DNA from 4 places in the Streptomyces sp. NPDC037273 genome. Region 2 is predicted to be linked to each of the others. Evidence: riboswitches for the same ligand, from Rfam matches in the RefSeq annotation. Region 2 holds a riboswitch; each other region holds the start of a gene.
The links. A riboswitch is a leader RNA that binds a small molecule or an ion and turns the genes downstream of it on or off. The one in region 2 is predicted to bind cobalamin.
Positions count from the first base shown of each region.

Region 1 (5,356 bases), on a different contig from region 2:
GAGGACGGCGGCGGGCAGGGCGAGGGTGTCCCAGCGGGCGCTGCCGAGTCCGCCGAGGGACCAGTACAGGGCTTCCTGGAACTGTTCGGGCCGGCCGGCGACGACGAGGAGCAGGGTGGCGAGGGCGGACAGGATGTAGGAGACGGCGACTCCGGCGAGGACGAGCCGGGTGCCGGTCATGGTCCCGCCGCGGCGCGCGAGCCCGTAGACGAGGACGAGGGCGAGGAGGGCGCCGGCGAAGGCTCCGGCGGGCAGGGCGAGCGTGGTGGTGACCCCTCCCCCGATGCCGAGGACCAGGACGAGGACGGCGCCGGCGGAGGCTCCGGAGGAGATCCCGAGGAGGAAGGGGTCGGCGAGCCGGTTGCGTACGAGGGCCTGGAGGACGGCGCCGACGACGGCGAGTCCGGCGCCGACGACGGTCCCGAGGAGGACCCGGGGCAGGCGTACGTCGAGCACGATCGTCCGGTACGGCGAGGGGCCCGCCCGCCCGGTGAGGGCGTCGAGGACCTGGCCGGGCGGGACGCGGACGGAGCCGAGGGCGAGGGAGGCGAGCGCGGCGGCGGCGAGGGCGAGGACGAGTCCGGCGACGACGAGCGCGTACCGGACGGGGCGCGCGGGGGCCGGGGCCCGGACGGGAGTCGTCCGGGCCGGCGGGAGGGTCGCGGTCACCGGGCGGCGGGGTGGAGCTGGGCGGCGAGCTTGTCGACGGCGGCGGGGACGCGGACGCCGAGGACGGTGTCGGAGAGCGGCAGGACGGCGAACCTGCGGTTCCTGATCGCGGGGACGTCCTTGAGCGCGGGGTCGTCGAGGAGCCGCTTCTTCTTCTGTTCGACGGTGGTGGAGCCGTAGTCGTAGATCACGACGACCTCGGGGCGGCGGTCGACGACCTGTTCCCAGGTGGCGTCGCCGAAGGCCTTGTCGAGGTCGGCGAAGACGTTCCGGCCGCCGGCGCGGGTGATGAGCTCGTCGCCGATGCCCTTGCCGCCCGCGGTGAAGGCGGTCTTGTCGCCGCTGTCGTACACGAAGACGGAGACGGGTTCGACGCCGGCGAGCCGCTTCGCGGTGGCGGAGACGCCGGCGCGGGCCTGCCGGATCCATGCCTCCGCCCGGTCTCCGACGCCGAACGTGCGGCCGGTCTCGCGGACTTCGCGGTAGAGGTCCTCGACGGAGGGCGAACCCGTGGGGCAGTACTCGGTGTTGAGCCGGGTGTGGATGCCGGAGCGCCCGAGGTCGTCACGGCTGCGGCCGTCCTTGGCGGAGAAGGCCGAGGAGTAACCGCCGTACACGAAGTCGGGATTGGCCGCGAGGAGCGCCTCCTTGGACGGGTACTCCTTCGCCAGGACGGGGACGGAGTCGTACGCCTTCTTGTAGGCGGGCAGGATCGCGTCGTCGAGGTACGCGGTGCCGACGAGCGACTTCTCCAGGCCGAGGGCCAGCATGATCTCGGTGACGTGCTGGTTCATGGCGACCGCGCGCTTCGGCGGCGCCTGGTAGGTGGTCGTCACTCCGCAGTTGGTGACGGTGTACGGGAATCCCGCGGCGGGTTTCGCGGCGGGCGCGGCGGCCTCGGGGGCGGCCGAGCAGGCGGCGAGCAGGGGGATCAGTGCGGCTGCGGACAGCAGCGGGCGGCGCCAGGACATGCGGGAACAGGCCTCCTCCGGGGATTTCCACGTCCCCGATCGGCGGTGAGAAGGCGGCAGGTCAGTTCCTGGCTTCCGCCCCGACGGGGGGGGGCGGTCACAGTGGCGGGACCGTGCCGGATTCGCACCGGCTTCCTGGGTCCTGCCGCCCGTTGGTCCCGGCCAGTCTCTCACTCGGGCCAGGACGAGTCGCGGATGGTGCTCACGAAGTCGCCGGGGACGAAGCCGGGCACGTAGTGGCGGAGCACGTCGGCCTTGACGTTGCCGAAGGTGGTGCCGGGTTTGGGCGCGATGCCCTCGGCGAAGGCCGCCAGGATGCGGTTCTTGAAGTCGGGCCGGGGGTGGGCGGCGACGATCGCGGCCCGGTCCTCCGGGGTGACGGCGGCGGGGTCGTCGTAGCCGATGCCGAGCACGTCGTACTCGACTCCGGCCGTCACGAGCGCCACCTCGGGCTCCATGAACTCCGGTACGCCGGGGGTGGTGTGCAGGGCGATGGCGGTCCAGACGCGGCGGACGGCGTCCTCGTCGGCGCCCTGGCCCCGGAGGAACGCGGCGGCCTCCTCGGCCCCGTCGACCTCGAAGCGGCGGCCGCTCCCCCGGTGCTTCTCGCCGAGGCCGAGGTCGTGGAACATCGCGCCGACGTAGAGCAGTTCGGGGTCGAACGCGAGGCCGCGGGCGCGGCCCTGGAGGGCGCCGAAGAGGTAGACGCGGCGGGAGTGGTCGTACACGAGGTCGCCGGTGGTGTCGCGGACGAGTTCGGTGGCGGCGGTGGCGAGCTTGCTGTCGGGGATGAGCTGCATCGGGTTCATGGGGCAAGCCTCGTCGCCGGCGGGGCGGGCCCGCCATGTCCTCAGGGACAGGCATCCCACAGAATCGGACACATGACGACGACGCACGAGGTGTGGGTGTTCGCCTTCGACGGGGTCAGGCTGCTCGATGTCTCGGCCCCGCTGGAGGTGTTCTCGACGGCCGGGTCCGGTTACCGGGTGCGGGTGTGCACGCCCGACGGGCGGGACGTACGGACCTCCTGCGGGCTGCGGATCGGCGCGGACCGGGCGGCCGGGGAGGTCACGGGCGCGGACACGCTGCTCGTGCCCGGGGCGGTGGACGTGGAGCGGTGCGTGGCGGCGGCGCCGGTGGTGGCGGGGCTCGCGGCGCGCTCGGGGCGGGTGGCGTCGGTGTGCACGGGCGCGTTCGCGCTGGCGGCGGCGGGGCTGCTGGCCGGGCGGCGGGCGGCCACGCACTGGGAGCACGCGGCGGAGCTGGCGCGCCGGTTCCCGGCGGTGGCGGTGGACCGGGACGCGATCCACGTGCGGGACGGGGAGGTGTGGTCCTCGGCGGGGGTGACGGCCGGGATCGACCTGTGCCTGGCGCTCCTGGAGGAGGACCGGGGGCCCGGGGCGGCCCGGGCGGTGGCGCGGGACCTGGTGGTGTTCCTGCAGCGGCCGGGCGGGCAGTCGCAGTTCTCGGCGGCCTCGCGGACTCCCCCGACGGGGCATCCGGTGGTCCGGCCGCTCCTGGACGCGGTGGCGGCCGATCCGGCGGCGGACCACAGCGCGCCGGTGCTCGCGCGGCGCGCGGGGGTCAGCCCGCGGCATCTGGCCCGCCTGTTCCGGGAGCAGGTCGGGGCGACGCCCGCGGGGTACGTGGAGCGGGTGCGGGTGGAGGCGGCGCGGATGCTGCTGGAGGGCGGGGCGAGCGTGACGGGGGCGGCGGCGCGGAGCGGGCTCGGGAGCGACGAGACGCTGCGGAGGGCGTTCGCCCGGCATTTCGGGGTGACGCCCTCCGCGTATCTGTCCAGGTTCCGGACGACGACTCGGGACGGTGCCTACGCGTAGGCCTCGACGATCTCGACCTCTTCCTCGGTGACGACTCCGTCGACGATGGTGAAGGAGCGGAACTGGAAGGGGCCGGCGGAGTCGGTGTCGGCGGTGGAGACGAGGACGTAGTGGGCCTGGGGCTCGTTGGCGTACGAGATGTCCGTGCGGGACGGGTAGGCCTCGGTGGCGGTGTGGGAGTGGTAGACGATGACGGGTTCCTCGTCGCGGTCGTCCATCTCGCGGTAGAGCTTGAGGAGGTCCGCGGAGTCGAACTCGTAGAACGTGGGCGAGCGGGCCGCGTTCAGCATCGGGATGAACCGCTCGGGGCGGCCGCTGCCGGCCGGGCCCGCGACCACGCCGCAGGCCTCGTCGGGGTGGTCCGCGCGGGAGTGTTCCACGATCTGGTCGTACAGGGCCCGGGTGATGGTCAGCATGCCGACAGGATAAGCAGACGGGCCGCCTCGTACCGAGGAGTGGTACGGGGCGGCCCGGATGCTGGGACGGGGGTCCGTCAGGAGCGCTTGGCGAAGGCGGCGCCCTCGGGGTTGCGGGCCTTGAGGACCAGGTAGGAGACGGCGAGGATCAGGCCCCAGACGGGGGCGCCGTAGAGGGCGACCCGGTTGTCCTTGTCCATGCCCATGGTGACGATGACCATGGCGATGAAGGCGAGCGAGAAGACGCTGAACCAGATGCCGCCGGGCGCCTTGAACGGCGACTGGGGCAGCTCGCCGCGGTCGGCCTTGAGCCGGTAGCGGATCTGGCAGATCAGGATGACGATCCAGGCCCACATGCCGGAGATGGTGGCGAAGGAGACGACGTAGTTGAACGCCTCGCCGGGCCACTGGTAGTTGATCCAGACGCCGACCATCATCAGCGCGGCGGAGACCGTGGTGCCGACCAGCGGGGTGCCGGACTTCGTCAGGCGGGTGAAGACCTTCGGGCCCTGGCCGTTGAGCGCGAGGTCGCGCAGCATGCGGCCGGTGGAGTACATGCCCGAGTTGCAGGAGGACAGGGCCGCCGTCAGGACGACGAAGTTGACGATGGCGGCGCCGATGCCGAGGCCCATCTTCTCGAAGGCCGCGACGAACGGGGAGACGCCGGGCTTGAACTCGGTCCACGGGACGACCGACAGGATCATGATCAGCGCGCCGACGTAGAAGACGGCGATGCGCCACGGCACGGTGTTGATCGCCTTCGGCAGGACCGTCTTCGGGTCCTTGGACTCACCGGCGGTGACGCCGACGAGCTCGACCGCGAGGAAGGCGAACATGACCATCTGGAGGGTCATCAGGGTGGAGAAGATGCCGTCCTTGCCGGCGAAGAAGCCGCCGAGGTCCCACAGGTGGGTGACGGAGGCGGTGTCGCCGGCGTCGGAGAAGCCCAGGGTGAGGATGCCGGCGCAGATCAGGATCATGCCGACGATCGCGGTGACCTTGACCATGGAGAACCAGAACTCCAGCTCACCGAAGAGCTTCACGGAGATCAGGTTGGCGGCGTAGAGGATCACGGTGAAGACGAGGGCGGACAGCCACTGCGGGATGTCCCACCAGTACGTCATGTAGGTCGCCGCGGCGGTGACCTCGGTGATGCCGGTGACGACCCAGAACAGCCAGTACGTCCAGCCGGTCGCGAAGCCCGCGAAGGGGCCGATGAACTCCCGCGCGTACTCCGAGAAGGAGCCCGACACCGGGCGGTACATGAGGAGCTCGCCGAGCGCCCGCATGATGAAGAAGATGACGAGGCCCGCGACGGCGTACGCGAGGATCAGGCTCGGTCCCGCGATGGAGATGCCCTTGCCCGCGCCCAGGAAGAGGCCGGTGCCGATGGCGCCGCCGATCGCGATCATCTGGATCTGGCGGGCGCCGAGTGCCCGGTGGTAACCCTCGCCCGAGGCGG
Region 1 is NZ_JBVJVO010000017.1:133,636-138,991, forward strand. It holds gene ACZ7G1_RS33270 (FecCD family ABC transporter permease) at 1-669, opposite strand, end outside; gene ACZ7G1_RS33275 (ABC transporter substrate-binding protein) at 666-1,640, opposite strand; cobalamin riboswitch at 1,683-1,818, opposite strand; gene ACZ7G1_RS33280 (HD domain-containing protein) at 1,811-2,449, opposite strand; gene ACZ7G1_RS33285 (GlxA family transcriptional regulator) at 2,522-3,478, shown strand; gene ACZ7G1_RS33290 (M67 family metallopeptidase) at 3,469-3,894, opposite strand; gene ACZ7G1_RS33295 (amino acid permease) at 3,972-5,356, opposite strand, start outside.
Region 1: another riboswitch for cobalamin. It lies ahead of ACZ7G1_RS33275 (ABC transporter substrate-binding protein); the one in region 2 lies ahead of ACZ7G1_RS32310 (cobalamin biosynthesis protein).

Region 2 (5,356 bases):
GCCGTCGGGACCGCCGTCGGGACCGCCGTCACCCGGCCCGTCGGGCTCGGGCTCGGGGTCGTCGTCGGGCGTGTCCTCGCCCTTGAACCGCTCCAGCGTCTCGTCGAGCTTGTCCTCGTCGAGGCCGGGCGCGTCGAAGGGATTGCGCCGCCGCCGGTGGGGGAGCGCGAGCAGCGCGGCCTGCCGGACGTCCTCCGAGGTGACCTCGGTGCGGCCGGCCCAGGCGGCGAGCGCGGTGGCGGTCCTGGCCATGACGATGTCGGCGCGCATGCCGTCCACGTCGAACGCGGCGCAGGTCGCGGCGATCTGGAGGAGCACCGCGTCCCCGAGGGTCACCAGGGGCAGCAGCTCCCGGGCGGCGACGATCCGGGCGCGCAGCGCGCTCTCCTCGCCGGCCCAGCGCGCGGCGAAGCCGGCCGGGTCGTCCTCGAACGCCAGCCGGCGCCGTACGACCTCCACCCGCTCCTCGGGCACCCGGGAGGCCGCGACCTCCACGGTGAGCCCGAAGCGGTCGAGCAGCTGGGGCCGCAGCTCGCCCTCCTCCGGGTTCATGGTGCCGACGAGCAGGAAGCGGGCCGCGTGGCGTACGGAGACGCCTTCGCGTTCGACGTGGGAGGCGCCCATGGCGGCGGCGTCGAGGAGGTGGTCGATCAGGTGGTCGGAGAGGAGGTTGACCTCGTCGACGTACAGGATCCCGCGGTGCGCGGCGGCGAGCAGGCCCGGTTCGAAGGCCTTCACGCCGTCGGCGAGCGCCTTCTCGATGTCGAGCGCGCCGACGAGCCGGTCCTCGGAGGCGCCGACGGGCAGTTCGACCATCCGGGCCGGCCGGGAGGTGCCGGGAGCGTCGCCGTGCGGCCCGTCGGGGCAGCCGGGGTCGGGGGCGCCCGGGTCGCAGCTGAACCGGCAGCCGGCGACCACCGGCACCTCGGGCAGCAGCTCGGCGAGCGCCCTGACGGCGGTGGACTTCGCCGTCCCCTTCTCACCGCGCACGAGGACACCGCCCACCGCCGGTGAGACGGCGTTCAGCAGCAGCGCGAGCCGCAGGTCGTCCATGCCGACGACGGCCGTGAACGGAAAGCGGGTGCTCATCGTGCGGTCACTCCTTCGAGGGGTACGGAAGTCGGGGCGGGCCGGGCGCTCACGGCGCGCCCGGGGGCACGAAGGGGAGACCGGCCGGGGCGCCCCGCTCGATGAGGCGGAGGAGGGCGTCGGTGTCGGCGTGTTCCTCGATGAGGTCGCCGAGGCGGTCGAGCTGTTCCTCGCGCAGGGCGCCGAAGGAGGTGTCGGGGGCGGGCACGAAGCGGCGGCCGGCCGCGGCGGCGACCTCGCGGAGGAAGGCCCGGCGGAAGCCGTCGCTCTCCAGGGAGCCGTGCCAGTGGGTGCCCCAGACGGAGCCGACGCGGCAGCCGTCGAGGAAGGGTTCGCCGCCGCGGACGTCGGCGACGCCGTGGTGGATCTCGTACCCTTCGACGCGCTCGCCGAGCGCCTCGCCGACCGGGCGGGCGAGGGTCTTCTCGACCCCGAAGCGGACGTGGACGGGGAGCAGCCCGAGCCCGTCGACGACACCGGCCTTGGACTCGACGTCGTCCTCGATGCGCTCGCCGAGGGCCTGGAAGCCGCCGCAGATGCCGAGGACGGGACGGCCCTCGGCCGCGCGGCGGGCGAGCTCGTCGGCGAGGCCGCGCTCGCGCAGCCAGGCGAGCGCCTTGACGGTGCCCCGGGTGCCGGGGACGACGACGAGGTCGGCGTCGACGAGTTCTTCCGGACGGTCGACGAAGCGGACGACGACGCCCGGTTCGGCGGCCAGCGCGTCGACGTCGGTGAAGTTGGACATCAGGGGGATCGCGCAGACGGCGACCCGCAGCACGTCGGCGCCGACCGGCGGGGCGACCACGGACTCGCGGACGGTGCCCCGCAGGGAGACGCGGAGGCCGTCCTCCTCGTCGATGCCGAGACCGTGGGCGTACGGCAGGACGCCGAAGGTACGGCGGCCGGTGAGGCCCTGGAGCATGTCGAGGCCGGGTTCGAGCAGGGTCACGTCACCGCGGAACTTGTTGACCAGGTAGCCGGCGACGAGGGACTGGTCCTCGGGGCTCAGGAGCGCCGTCGTGCCGAAGAACTGGGCGAAGACACCGCCCCGGTCGATGTCGCCGACGACGACCACGGGCAGCTTCGCGGCCCGCGCGATGCCCATGTTCACGATGTCCGTGCGCCGCAGGTTGATCTCGGCCGGACTGCCCGCCCCTTCGCAGATCACGGCGTCGTATCTGCCCCGGAGTTCCTCCAGGCACGCCAGGACGGGCTCGAAGAGTTCCTTCTGCCGCCCGCCGTGGTAGCCGCGGGCGCTCAGCTCGCCGACCGGCTTGCCCATGAGGACGACCTGGCTGGAGCGGTCGCTGCCGGGCTTGAGCAGCACCGGGTTCATCAGGGCGGTCGCTTCGACGCGCGCGGCCTGCGCCTGCATGGCCTGGGCGCGGCCGATCTCGGCGCCCTCGCGGGTGACGAAGGAGTTGAGGGACATGTTCTGTCCCTTGAACGGTGCGACCTTGATCCCCTGCCGGACCAGCCAGCGGCAGATGCCGGCCGTCACGACGCTCTTGCCGGCGTCCGACGTGGTCCCGGCGACGAGCAGTCCGCCACCCCTCATGCGTTCCTCCGCTTCAGCGCGCTCGCGATCAGCCGGCCGCCCACGCAGGCGGCCAGGGTCAGTCCGGTGACCCGGCGGGACAGCCGGACCGCCCGCTCGATGTCGGCGACCTCGACGGCCCGCCCCTCCCCGTTGAGCACGGGCCGGTGCTCGACCCGGCCGCCGTACGCGAGGGTGCCGCCGAGCCGCACGCCGAGGGAGCCCGCGAAGGAGGCCTCGACGGGTCCTGCGTTGGGGCTGGGGTGCTTCGCCGCGTCCGCCCGCCAGGCCCGTACGGCCCCGCGCGGGTTCCCGCCGGCGACGGTCGCCAGGGCGGCGGTGAGGCGCGCCCCGGGCCAGCCGGCCACGTCGTCGAGCCGGGCCGAGGCCCAGCCGAAGCGGCGCAGCCGCGGCGACTTGTGCCCGACCATCGCGTCCAGGGTGTTGACGGCCCGGAAGCCGACGAGTCCCGGCACGCCCGCGACGGCGCCCCAGAACAGGGCGCCGACCACCGCGTCGGAGGTGTTCTCGGCGACGGATTCGACGACCGCGCGGGCCATCGCGGGACCGTCGAGGGAGTGCGGGTCGCGCCCGCAGAGGTGGGGCAGCCGCTCGCGCGCCACCTCCAGGTCCCCGGCGGCCAGCGCGCCGCCGATGGCGCGGGCCTCGCGCCCCAGGGTCGTCCCGCCGACGACGGCCCAGACGGCGGCCGCGGTCAGGGCGACGGAGGCGGCGCGGCTGCCCCGTACCGTACGGGCGGCGAGGGCGCCGGCGGCGGCGGTGGTCCCGGCGCAGACGGCCGTGTGGAGGGCTCCCCAGCCGCGGTGGTCGTGCCACAGGGCCCGTTCGACGCCGGCCGCCGCCCGGCCGAACGCGGCGACGGGATGGCCGCGGCGGGGATCGCCGACGAGCCGGTCGACGGCGAGGCCGAGGGCCGCTCCGTACGCGAAGACACCGGTGGCTCGGGAAACGCTGCGGCTGCAGCCGGGCATGGCGCTATGTCCTCACTCAGGGTCCGCGCCCTGGATCGACGTGACCGGCGGCGAGAGTTCCTGACTCCCGGACCCTTCGGATCCGGTCACAGTGGCGGGACCGCGCCGGATTCGCACCGGGCTTCCTCTGCTGCCGCCGTAATGGCCCCGGAAGTCCACCACGGGCCGAGAACACCCGTCAACTCACCCTTGACCTGCGTCGCGTCACTGTGCGGAGCACCACAAACACGACGGCCGGGCGGCCCGCTCCCGAAGGTGCGGACCGCCCGGCCGAGGTAACCGGGGACCGTCAGGCGACGATCAGGTAGATGCCGTACGCCACGGCCGCCAGGCACAGGGCGAAGCAGGCGTAGGCGCCGGTGCGGGCCAGGACGGCGGAGCCGCCCTGGGCGGCGGCCTGCTCCTGCTTGGAGAGGCCGATGATGCCGAGGGTGAAGAGGCCCACCAGGGCGACGGTCGCCACGAGGCTGACTCCGAAGACGGAGCCGAGGGCTGCCCAGTCGATCTTCATGCTTGGTTCCAGTTCCTTAGACCGCGGCGGCGGGGGCCGGGGGAGCGGCAGGGTCCGTGGGGACCGGCGCGGGGATGGTGGTCTTGAGGTCCTCGTCCGCGACGGCGGCGACGGAGCCGGCCGGCGGCGGGGTGACGGCGGCGATCGCGGTGGTGACCACGCCGTCGGCCTCGGCCTCGGCCTCGACGTCGTTGACGTTGGTGTGGTCGACCACCTGGCGGCGGGAGATCAGCCAGATGCCGAGGCAGGAGGCGACCAGGAAGGCCGCGACCGTGTAGACGCCCCAGTCGCCCTGGCGGGCGATGTACTCGGCTCCCGCGGCGACCAGGCCGGCGGCCGGCAGGGTCAGGCCCCAGGCGACGAACATGCGGGTGGCCGTCGACCAGCGGACGACGCCGCCCTTGCGGCCCAGGCCCGCGCCCATCACGGCACCGGAGACGGAGTGCGTGGTGGAGAGGGAGAAGCCCAGGTGGGAGGAGGCCAGGATGACCGTGGCCGCGCTGGTCTGGGCGGCGAAGCCCTGCTGCGGCTGGAGGTCCGTGAGGCCCTTGCCCATGGTGCGGATGATGCGCCAGCCGCCGAGGTAGGTGCCGAGCGCGATCGCCAGGCCCGCGGACACGATGACCCAGACCGGCGGGTTGGAGCCCGGGGCGAGGGTGCCGCCGGCGACCAGGGCGAGGGTGATGATGCCCATCGTCTTCTGGGCGTCGTTGGTGCCGTGGGCGAGGGAGACGAGGCCGGCGGAGGCGATCTGGCCGACCCGGTAGCCCTTGGCGGTGTGCTTCTCGTCGGTCTTGGCGCCGATCTTGTACGTCAGCTTCGTGCCCAGCATCGCGGCGATGCCCGCGACGATCGGAGCGGCGATGGCCGGGATGAGGACCTTGGTGACGACGACGTCGCCGTTGACACCGCTGACGCCGATCGAGGCGATCGTCGCACCGATGAGGCCGCCCATCAGCGCGTGGGAGGAGCTGGACGGCAGGCCGACCAGCCAGGTCACCAGGTTCCAGAGGATCGCGCCGACGAGCGCGGCGAGGATCACTTCGGGCTGGATGCCCTCCTCGTTGACCAGGCCCTTGGAGATCGTCTTGGCGACCTCCACGGACAGGAACGCTCCGACGAGGTTCAGAACGGCGGACATGGCCACCGCCGTCTTGGGCTTGAGCGCACCGGTCGAGATGGTCGTGGCCATCGCGTTGGCGGTGTCGTGGAAACCGTTCGTGAAAT
Region 2 is NZ_JBVJVO010000016.1:131,208-136,563, forward strand. It holds gene ACZ7G1_RS32300 (putative cobaltochelatase) at 1-1,089, opposite strand, end outside; gene ACZ7G1_RS32305 (cobyric acid synthase) at 1,139-2,647, opposite strand; gene ACZ7G1_RS32310 (cobalamin biosynthesis protein) at 2,644-3,618, opposite strand; cobalamin riboswitch at 3,654-3,793, opposite strand; gene ACZ7G1_RS32315 (hypothetical protein) at 3,908-4,129, opposite strand; gene ACZ7G1_RS32320 (inorganic phosphate transporter) at 4,146-5,356, opposite strand, start outside.

Region 3 (5,356 bases), on a different contig from region 2:
CCGAACCCACGACGAACGAGCCGAGGTTGACCGAGCCGAGGTTGCAGACCGCGGTCTCGCCGTCGTTCGTGACCTCGATGATCTCGGTGCAGAGGTTCGAGGAGTGCACGACCGAGCCCGGCTCGGCGGTCTGGTTGGCCGTGCGGTTCGAGGCGTCCTTGAAGGTCATCCAGCCGTTGCCGGTCTGCGCCAGGGTCCGCATCATGCGGCCGTACAGGTCGCGGGCCGGCATCGACTTGCGGGCCAGGCCCTTGGCCTCGGCGGCGCGGTAGGCGGCGTCGAACTCGTCGCCCCACAGGTCGACGAGCTCGGGCACGTCCGAGGGGGAGAACAGCGACCAGTCGGCGTCCGCGTTGACCCGGCGCATGAACTCGTCCGGGATCCAGTGCGCCAGGTTCAGGTTGTGCGTACGGCGCTGGTCCTCGCCCGTGTTGTCGCGGAGCTCAAGGAACTCCTCGATGTCGGCGTGCCAGGTCTCCAGGTAGACCGCGGCGGCGCCCTTGCGGCGGCCGCCCTGGTTCACGGCGGCGACGGAGGCGTCGAGGGTCTTCAGGAACGGGACGATGCCGTTCGAGTGGCCGTTGGTGCCGCGGATCAGCGAACCGCGGGCGCGGATGCGGGAGTAGGACAGCCCGATGCCGCCGGCGTGCTTCGAGAGGCGCGCGACCTGGTGGTAGCGGTCGTAGATGGAGTCCAGCTCGTCCTGGGGGGAGTCCAGGAGGTAGCAGGAGGACATCTGCGGGTGGCGGGTGCCCGAGTTGAAGAGCGTGGGGGAGGAGGGCAGGTAGTCCAGGCGGCTCATCAGGCCGTAGAGGGCCGCCACCTCGTCGAGCGCGCGGACGCTCTCGTCCTCCGCGAGGCCGCAGGCCACCCGGAGCATGAAGTGCTGGGGGGTCTCGATCACCTTGCGGGTGATCGGGTGGCGCAGCAGGTAGCGCGAGTAGAGGGTGCGCAGACCGAAGTAGCCGAAGCGGTCGTCGCCGGCGGCGTCGATCGTGGCGTCGAGGCGGTCGGCGTGCAGCGCGACGAAGTCGGCGGTGCGGTCGGCGATCAGGCCCTCGCGGTGACCGACGGCCACGGAGGCGGAGAAGGAGACCGCGCCCTGGCCGGCCGCCTCGTCGGCGATGGTGAGGGTCAGGAGCCGGGCGGCGAGCCGGGAGTACGCCGGGTCCTCGGCGATCAGGCCCGCGGCCGCCTCGGTGGCCAGCTCGCGCAGTTCCGCCTCGTCCGACGCGGCGCTGCGGCCGCGCAGCGCGGCGGCGGCGACCTTGCCGGGGTCGGTGTCGGGGAGATCGGCGGTGAGATCGGTCAGGGTCCGCAGCAGTACGGTGCCGGGTCCGTCGCTCTCGATCTCCGTGGCCGGATCGGCGGGCGCGATGGTCACGTGGGGGCTCTCCCTCGCTCGGCTCCTGGCCGCGGGCGGGGGAAGGCGGGCGAGGCATCCGTACGCGCGGATGCGCCGCGTCCACCGGCCCACTCCGCGAGGCCCGGACGTCAGTGACACCCGGAACGGACGGACCGGGTGCGCCGCCGGCAGGTCCTCGGACTCGCTCCGTACGAAACCGCACGAAGCACACCGTTGCGGGACAGTTCCGGATTCGCGCCGGATTTCCCTGCGTCGACAGCGAGGATGAGCATACATGTGGGGGGCGCCGCTGACGGCACCCCCCACATGTTGTGTCGGTCCGGGGGCTACAGCTCCAGGGCGTAGGTCCGCAGGGAGTGCTCGGGGATCGGCTGCCAGTCCCGTTCCGGCGTGCGGACGAAGCCCATCCGCTCGTAGATCCGGTGCGCCGAGACCATCTTGGCGTCCGTGGAGAGCACCAGGCGGGCGCAGTCGGGAAGGGCCCGCGCCCGGTCCGCACAGGCCCGTACGAGCGCCTCTCCGACGCCCCTGCCGCGGGCCTCCGGCGCGACCACGAGCATCCGGAACTCGGCCTCGCCGGGGACGGCGATGTCCGCCCAGGTGGTGCCGCCGGGGGCGAAGGTCACCCCGCCGATGATCCGGCCGTCCGCGTCGGCGGCGACCAGGACCTCGCTCTCGCGCGCCCGGCGCTCCGTGTCGCGCAGTACGGCCAGGTAGAAATCGTCCTCGCCGTGCAGCAGCAGCCCGTCGTTCAGATACGTGAAGCCGGTGAGGTCGCCGAGCTCCTCGTACTCCTCGGGCCGTACCGCCCTGATCGTGAAGTCCATGACGCCAGTCTGCCCCGGCGGCGCGCGAAGGGGCCCGGGGATTTCCCCCGGGCCCCCGCCGTGCCTACGGGTCAGTGCGCGCCGGCGCCGACCTTCGGGGCCGCGGTGCGGGAGACGGCGTCGCCCGCGTCGGCCGTGTAGTCCTCGGGGGAGGTCTCGTCGATGCCCTCGGGGGCCTTGAGGGCCTTGAGGACGAAGGTCAGGACGACCGTGACGACGACGTTGAGGACGAAGGCGGTGAGACCGATGTAGCCGATCTCGCCGATGCCGGGGATCTCGGCGGCCGAGCCGCCGAAGTGCTTCTGGGTCGGGCTGGCGACGCCGTACGCGGCCGCCGTGCCGTAGACCATGCCGACGGCCCAGCCGGCGAGCAGCGCCCAGCGGTGGAACCAGCGGGTGAACAGACCGCCGACCAGGGCCGGGAAGGTCTGCAGGATCCAGATGCCGCCGAGCAGCTGGAAGTTGATCGCGACCGTCTTGTCCATGGTGAGGACGAAGACCAGCGCGCCGACCTTCACCAGGAGCGAGACCAGCTTGGAGACCTTGGTCTCCTGCGCCGGGGTCGCGTCCTTCTTGATGAAGTCCTTGTAGATGTTCCTGGTGAAGAGGTTGGCCGCGGCGATCGACATGATCGCGGCCGGGACGAGCGCGCCGATGCCGATCGCGGCGAACGCGACGCCCGCGAACCAGGCCGGGAACATGGTCTCGAACAGCTGCGGGATGGCGAGCTGGCCGTTCTTCACCTTGATGCCGGCGGCGATCGCCATGAAACCGAGCAGCGCGAGCAGGCCCAGCATCAGCGAGTACAGCGGCAGGATCGTGGTGTTGCGGCGGATGACCTCACGGCTCCGGGACGACAGGGTCGCCGTGATGGAGTGCGGGTACATGAACAGCGCGAGCGCCGAGCCGAGCGCCAGCGTCGCGTACGTCCACTGGCCTGCCTCACCGGGGACGAGGGCGCCACGCGGCTTGCCGGTCGCCGGGTTGGTCTGCGCGTACGCCTCGCCGGCCTTGGCGAAGATCTCGTCGAAGCCGCCCAGCTTGATCGGGATGTAGATGATCGCCACCGCGATGACGATGTAGATCAGGGTGTCCTTGACGAAGGCGATGAGCGCCGGGGCGCGCAGACCCGAGGAGTACGTGTAGGCCGCGAGCACACCGAAGGCGAGCAGCAGCGGCAGGTCCTTGACGAACCAGTGGGTGTTCTCCCCGCCGCCGACGCCCATCACGTCCAGGACGGCCTGGATGCCGACGAGCTGGAGCGCGATGTACGGCATCGTGGCGAGGATGCCGGTGACCGCGACCGCGAGCGAGAGGCCCTTGGAACCGAAGCGGCCGCGCACGAAGTCGGAGGTGGTGACGTAGCCGTGCTTGTGCGAGACCGACCAGAGGCGCGGCAGGAAGGTGAAGATCAGCGGGTACACCAGGATCGTGTACGGCACGGCGAAGAAGCCGGCCGCGCCCGCCGCGTAGATGGCCGCCGGGACGGCGACGAAGGTGTACGCGGTGTAGAGGTCGCCGCCGAGCAGGAACCAGGTCACCCAGGTGCCGAACGACCGGCCGCCGAGGCCCCATTCGTCGAGGCTGTGCTCGTTCTCGGCCTTGCGCCAGCGCGCGGCCAGGAAGCCCATGACCGTGACGGCCAGGAAGAAGAAGACGAAGACGCCGAGCGCCACGCCGTTCACGCCGTCGTTCATCGCGCGTCACCCCCCTTGCGGGCACGCTGGTCCCGCTGCCACAGCTTGTACGCGACCATGGTGAGCGCGGTGGATATCAGCACCCAGAGCATCTGGTACCAGTAGAAGAACGGGATGCCGGCGAAGAGCGGTTCGACCTTCGCGTACGAACTCACCCAGAGCATCGCCACGAACGGGGCGAACAGGCAGAGCCCGATCACCACCCTCACTGGCGTGATGGCCGGTTGTTTCCCTTGTGTCGCTTCTGACATGGCGATTCCGTCCCCTCACTGATCACCTCGGTAATGCTGGGGAAATCTAGGGGACGGTTTCTTTGCTGGGAACCCCTGTCCGCATAACGGAACCGCATTTTCAGAGCCAGCCTTCCTTGGCCGCCCGCACGCCCGCCTCGAAACGACTGCGCGCCCCCAGCCGGTTCATCAGCTCCGAGCTCATCCGGCGGACCGTCCGCAGCGAGATCCCGAGCCGCCTGGCCGCCACGTCGTCGGTGCAGCCGATGCCGAGGAGCAGCAGCAACTCCCGCTCCTGCGGCGAGAGATCGTGCTCGTCGCGGCGCGGGGCCTCGCCGAACGGGGTGCCCGACTCCCACAGCCGGTCGAAGAGCACCACGAGCGCGTGGACCAGGCCGGGGCTGCGCACTTCGAGGGCGCCGGCGCGTCCGTCGCGCGGGTCGACCGGGACGAGCGCGGCCTCGCGGTCGACGATCACCATGAGCATCGGGACGACGGGGACGGTCCGGGCCTCGCCGCCGAGGTCGCGGTACCAGCGGACGTAGTCGACGGTCGGCGGGTCGTTGCGCAGGCTCTCCTGGTAGATCGACCTGATCCGCACCCCGCGTTCCAGGGCCAGTTGGTCGAGGGGGCGGCTCGCGTCCATCGTGTCGGGGAGCTGGGCCCCGCCGGTGAGCAGCGAGAGGCATTCGGTGCGGGCGTTGGCGGCCAGGTCCTCCAGGCGTTCGCGGACCCGGTCGAGGCCGGTGATGCGGTCCACGACGTCGTGCCGGACGCCGGTTCCGGGGCCGTCGCCGTACGCGGCGAGGATGTCGGCCACGGTACGGCCGGCCTGCTCGAACCGGCGTCTGTTCCTGCCCAGTTCGGCCTCGGCGCGGGCGAGCAGGAAGGAGAAGCCGACGTCCGGGGTGAGGGGTTCGGCGGTGCCGGAGGGGTCGTCGAGGCGGACGAGCCCGAGCGCGGCGAGGCGGGTGAGCTCTTCGCGCACCTCGGGTTCGGGGCGGCCGAGGGTGGCCGCGAGCTCCGCGGTGGCGGACCGGGGCCGTTCCAGGAGCAGCCGGTAGACGGCCTCCGCCGGCTTCTCTATGCCGAGTGCTTCCAGCATCCGGTGTTTCCCCCTCGTCGCCGGCCGTGCCGCGAGCGATCGTAGAGGGGGAGAACCAGTCAGGTCTAGACCAATGAGCTTGTCCTGCCGGTCAGTCGGCCCGGTCGAGCCGCCGCCTGAGCTCCTCGTCG
Region 3 is NZ_JBVJVO010000003.1:272,721-278,076, forward strand. It holds gene ACZ7G1_RS10560 (ribonucleoside-diphosphate reductase subunit alpha) at 1-1,384, opposite strand, end outside; cobalamin riboswitch at 1,516-1,675, opposite strand; gene ACZ7G1_RS10565 (GNAT family N-acetyltransferase) at 1,693-2,193, opposite strand; gene mctP (monocarboxylate uptake permease MctP) at 2,265-3,890, opposite strand; gene ACZ7G1_RS10575 (DUF3311 domain-containing protein) at 3,887-4,141, opposite strand; gene ACZ7G1_RS10580 (LuxR C-terminal-related transcriptional regulator) at 4,242-5,225, opposite strand; gene ACZ7G1_RS10585 (aldo/keto reductase) at 5,317-5,356, opposite strand, start outside.
Region 3: another riboswitch for cobalamin. It lies ahead of ACZ7G1_RS10560 (ribonucleoside-diphosphate reductase subunit alpha); the one in region 2 lies ahead of ACZ7G1_RS32310 (cobalamin biosynthesis protein).

Region 4 (5,356 bases), on a different contig from region 2:
GTCGAACTCCTCCTTGCCCGGCACGCGCTTGGCGACGTTGAGCTGGCCGCCGATCTCGGCGGCGGCGTCGAAGAGGGTGACGGTGTGGCCGCGTTCGGCGGCCGACACCGCGCAGGCGAGGCCGGCCGGGCCCGCGCCGACGACCGCGACGCGCTTGGCGAGGCGGGTGGGGGAGAGGACGAGCTCGGTCTCGTGGCAGGCGCGCGGGTTGACCAGGCAGGACGTGATCTTCAGGTTGAAGGTGTGGTCGAGGCAGGCCTGGTTGCAGCCGATGCAGGTGTTGATCGTGTCGGCGCGGCCGGCGGCGGCCTTGGCGACGAACGCGGGGTCGGCGAGGAACGGCCGGGCCAGCGACACGAGGTCGGCGCGCCCTTCGGCGAGGATCTCCTCGGCGACCTCGGGCGTGTTGATCCGGTTGCTGGTGACCAGCGGCACGGACACCGCGCCCATGAGCTTCTTCGTCACCCAGGTGTACGCGCCGCGCGGCACCGAGGTCGCGATGGTGGGGATGCGCGCCTCGTGCCAGCCGATGCCGGTGTTGATGATGGTCGCGCCGGCCGCCTCGATCTCCTTGGCGAGCTGGACGACCTCGTCGAGGGTCGAGCCGCCGGGAACGAGGTCCAGCATGGACAGGCGGTAGACGAGGATGAAGTCGGTGCCGACCCGCTCGCGGATCCGGCGGACGATCTCCAGCGGGAACCGCACGCGGTTCTCGTAGGACCCGCCCCAGCGGTCGGTCCGCTGGTTGGTCGCCGCGGCGATGAACTCGTTGATCAGGTAGCCCTCGGAGCCCATGACCTCGACGCCGTCGTACCCGGCCTCCTTGGCCAGTTCGGCGCAGCGCGCGTAGTCCTCGACGGTCTGCTCGACCTCGGCGTCCGTCAGCTCGTTCGGTACGAAGGGGCTGATCGGTGCCTTGATCGCGCTGGGTCCGACGAGGCCGGGGTGGTACGCGTACCGCCCGAAGTGCAGGATCTGCATCGCGATCCGGCCGCCCTCGGCGTGCACCGCGTCCGTGATCAGCCGGTGCTCCGCGACCTCCTCCGCCGTCGTCAGCTTCGCCCCGCCGTCCCACGGCCGCCCCGCCTCGTTCGGCGCGATGCCGCCCGTGACGATCAGCCCCGCCCCACCCCTCGCCCGCTCCGCGTAGAACGCCGCCATCCGCTCGAAGCCGCGCTCCGTCTCCTCAAGGCCGACATGCATCGACCCCATGATCACCCTGTTCGGCAGGGTCGTGAACCCCAGGTCGAGCGGGCTCAGCAGATGCGGGTACGGGGTCATGGGGGCGCCTCCTCGCGCAGGATCGTCCCCCCTTTCTAGGGGACCCCCACCCCCTTATGCAACTAGTTGCAGAACATCTGCGACGTGACCTCTACTACTCGGTAACGAAGACGTCGAGGTCCTCAGGGGTGCGGGGCTCGGGGGAGTCCGGGGGGAGGAGGCCGTGGGTGCGGAGGAGGCGGGTGACGGAGGTGGCCCAGGGGCGGCGGAGGCGGGCGGAGGAGAGGAGGGCGTCGTCGGAGAGGAGGTCGGCGACCGGGCCGGTGTGGAGGCCGGCGGGGGAGAGGACGGCCGCCTCGTCGGCCCAGCGCAGTGCGAGGTCCACGTCGTGCGTGGCCATCAGCACCGTCGTGCCCGAGGCCCGCAGCCGTTCGAGCGCGTCGAGGAGCCGCTCCTGCCCGTGCGGGTCGAGCCCCGCCGTCGGCTCGTCCATGATCAGCACCCGGGGGCGCATCGCCACCGCCCCCGCGATCGCGGCCCGCTTGCGCTGCCCGTAGGACAGCAGGTGCGTCGGCCGGTCCTCCAGCGCCACGATGTCCAGCGCCTCCAGCGCCTCGCGCACCCGGAGCCGTACCTCTTCCTCCGGCAGCCCCAGGTTCATCGGCCCGAACGACACGTCCTGACCGACCGAGGCAGCGAACAGCTGGTCGTCCGGATCCTGCGCGACCAGCTGGACCGTCGACCGCAGCCGGGTGAGCCCCTTCCGGTCGTACGCCACCGGCGCCCCGTCGAGGAGCAGCGACCCGCTCCCGCACCGCAGCCCCCCGCTCAGCAGCCGCAGCAGCGTCGTCTTGCCGCTGCCGTTGCGGCCGAGGAGCGCGACGGCCCGGCCCTCCGCCACCGCGAAGTCCACCCCGGACAGGACCGCCGGCCCGTCCTCGTAGGCGAAACCCGCCTTCACCAGCTCCACCACGGGCGTCGCGCCCTGAGCCGTCGCCGGGTGCTGAGACGTCACGGAAGAAACCTTTCCAGTACGAGAGTGAGGGCGACGAGCCCTCCGAGGAGCCCGCCCGTCGCCGCGAGGAACCCACGGGAGACCGGGCACACGGGCACCAGCACCCGCAGCGTCCCGTCGTACCCCCGCCCCGCGAGCCCCGACTGCAGGCGCTGCGCCCGGTCGAAGGCCCGCACGAAGGTGGTCGCGCCGAGCCCGGCCAGCGAACGCCAGGTCGCGGCCCGCGTGGTGTGGCCGAGCCGGGCCGCCTGCGCCTGCCGGATCTTGGACAGCGAGTCGAGCAGCAGGAAGATGATCCGGTACATCACGAGCGCCACGTCCACCACCGGCGCCGGCACCCCCGCCCGCACAAGCCGCGGCAGCACGTCCGACACCGGCGTCGTGAACGCGAACAGCAGCACCCCCAGCGAGGCCGCCGCCGTCCGCGACAACAACTCACCCGCGTGCACCGCACCACCGGGCGCCCACGCCACCATCCCGCGCGCCCCGCCCACCTCGAACAGCAGCGGCACCGCGCCCGTGACACAGAACCCCAGCGGCACCCGGAACGCCCGCCACAGCTGACGCCCCGCCACCCCCGCCGGTCCCAGCAGCACCCCCAGCGTCACCGCCGCCACCAGCACCGCCCCCGGCCACGGCGGCAGACACACCGCACACAACGTCAGCCCGAACCCGAGCAGCGCCTTCTCGGCCGGATGGCGAGAGCGCCAGCGACTGCTGTGCGCCGCCGCGTCGATCGGCAGCATGAACGCCTACGCCCCCGGCCCGCGGGTGTCACGACCGGCAGCGCGGTCGCCGTCGGCGGGCGCGTCGGGGCCGTCGGCCGCCGTCGTGGCGGAGCCGGGCCCCTCGGCCGGCACCTCACCCGCCCCATCCGCCTCAGCCGCCCCTCCGGCCTTCGCCGCCAGCGCCGTCCCCTGCCGCCGCCCGCGCCGCAGGCCGAAGTAGTACGCAAGGACCCCCGCGCCCAGCGCCGCCTGGAGGGCGAACAACGCGGACTCGATCTCGCCGGACGGCGGTTCGTACAGGGGGCTGAACCAGGGCTCGTAGTCGGGCTCGAGCTCGGTGATCGCGGTCTCGGCCTCCGCGTCGGAGCCGGTGAACGGGGCTTCCTTGTGGTCGCCCAGGCCGAGCACGAGCGGCAGGACCGCGAGCGCGACGACGACGAGCAGCAGCAGGCCGTTGATCTTCGCGTTGCGGCTGATCTTGCGGCTGATCTTGGGGCTCATCGGGTGGCCGCCTCGTCCTGGAGTTCCGTGCGCGGGCGGGGGAGCACGCCCAGGCGGGTCAGATCACCCTTGCTGGACTGGGTGAGGAGCCGCATCACGAGCACGGTGAGCAGGCCCTCGCTGACGGCGAGCGGAATCTGCGTCACCGCGAAGATCCCGCCGAACTTGGCGAGCGCGCCGGGCACGCCGCTGCCGGGGTCGGGGAAGGCGAGCGCCAGCTGCACGCTGGTGACGCAGTACGTGGAGAGGTCGGCGACGAACGCGCCGAAGAAGACGGCGACCATCAGGGGCGTACCGAACTTCCGCAGCAGCCGGTAGGTCCCGTAACCCGCCCAGGGCCCGACGATCGCCATCGAGAAGGCGTTCGCGCCGAGCGTGGTGAGGCCGCCGTGGGCGAGCAGCAGCGCCTGGAACAGCAGGGTGATCGTGCCGAGGACGGCCATGATCGGCGGCCGGAACAGGATCGCGCCCAGGCCCGTACCGGTCGGATGGGAGCAACTACCCGTCACCGAAGGCAACTTGAGCGCCGAGAGGACGAACGTGAAGGCGCCGGACGCGCCGAGCAGCAGGGTGGATTCGGGGTTCGACCGCACCTCGCGGGTCAGCGCGCGGACCCCGTGGACGACGAACGGGGCGGCCGCGACGCCCCAGGCGGCGGCGTGCGCAGGGGGAAGATACCCCTCGGCTATATGCATGGTCGGGAGACCTCTCCAGCACCTCGTGGATGGACAACGCACCCTGGCCGGTCTCCTGGCTGACGGTCATGCCGTCCGACTCCGCCTTCCCACACCCCGACGGTCTCCCGTCGCGGTCCAGTGGCTTCCCCGAGGGCGTTCCCGCGGGGGTGGAGCCGGACCTCCCGATCACAGTGGCGAGGGCCGCACCGGTACTTCACCGGTTTCCCGTACACCAAGGCCCTGCGACATTAGTGCGTTGACCAGGTACATCACAACACGGTCGCCACCCGGTGCGGCCTCTCCGTCACTCCGCGCACCCACCCCCGAGGCCCGTTCCCGGCGGTGTACGTACGCCTCCGCGCCTCATTCCTTGCGGTAGCCGTACGCCTCCGAAGCCGCCGCCACCACCGCCTCGATGTCCCCGCCGACACTCGCCGTCACCAGCGCCGCGACCGCCCCCTCGACGAACGGCGCGTCCACCAGACGCGCCCCTTCGGGCAGTTCGTCCCCCTCGGCCAGCAGGGCCTTCACGGTGAGCACGGCACTCCCCAGATCGACCAGGAGCGCCACCCCGGCCCCCCGGTCGACCTCCTTCGCCGCCTCCGCGATCAGCTCGGAACTCGTCCCGAGCCCCCCGTCGGCGGTCCCGCCCGCCGGCGCCACCGGCGCCAGCTCCCCACCGCCCGCGAGCCCCCGCGCCAACTCGGCCACCGCCCCCGCCACCGCCGCACTGTGCGACACGAGCACGATGCCGACATGCGCGGAACCGGCACCCGCCGGACCCCCGCGCGCCCCGCCCGCCTCCGGAGCCGTACAGCCGCCCTCCCCGCTCACGACACCCCCTCCGCGTCCGCGGTCTCCGCGAGCGTCGCGAACAGCAGCGCCGAGGACGTCGCACCCGGGTCCTGATGCCCGACGGACCGCTCGCCCAGGTAGCTCGCCCTGCCCTTGCGGGCCACCAGGGGTACGGTCCCCACGGCACCCTCATCGGCCGCCCGGCGCGCCGCGCCGAACGAGTCCCGCAGGGCCTCCACGGCCGGCGTCAGCGCGTCCAGCATCGTCTTGTCGCCGACCTGCGCGCCGCCGAGCTGGGACACCGCGGCGACGCCCGCGCCCAACGCGTCGGCGAGCCGCGCGCGGCCGATCCGCTCGTCCTCGCCGAGGGCCTTCCCGGCGCGGCGGAGGAGCGTCCCGTACAAGGGCCCCGACGCGCC
Region 4 is NZ_JBVJVO010000001.1:395,345-400,700, forward strand. It holds gene ACZ7G1_RS01745 (FAD-dependent oxidoreductase) at 1-1,281, opposite strand, end outside; gene ACZ7G1_RS01750 (ATP-binding cassette domain-containing protein) at 1,376-2,236, opposite strand; gene cbiQ (cobalt ECF transporter T component CbiQ) at 2,233-2,982, opposite strand; gene ACZ7G1_RS01760 (energy-coupling factor ABC transporter substrate-binding protein) at 2,989-3,441, opposite strand; gene ACZ7G1_RS01765 (energy-coupling factor ABC transporter permease) at 3,462-4,160, opposite strand; cobalamin riboswitch at 4,189-4,421, opposite strand; gene ACZ7G1_RS01770 (PTS-dependent dihydroxyacetone kinase phosphotransferase subunit DhaM) at 4,506-4,892, opposite strand; gene dhaL (dihydroxyacetone kinase subunit DhaL) at 4,973-5,356, opposite strand, start outside.
Region 4: another riboswitch for cobalamin. It lies ahead of ACZ7G1_RS01765 (energy-coupling factor ABC transporter permease); the one in region 2 lies ahead of ACZ7G1_RS32310 (cobalamin biosynthesis protein).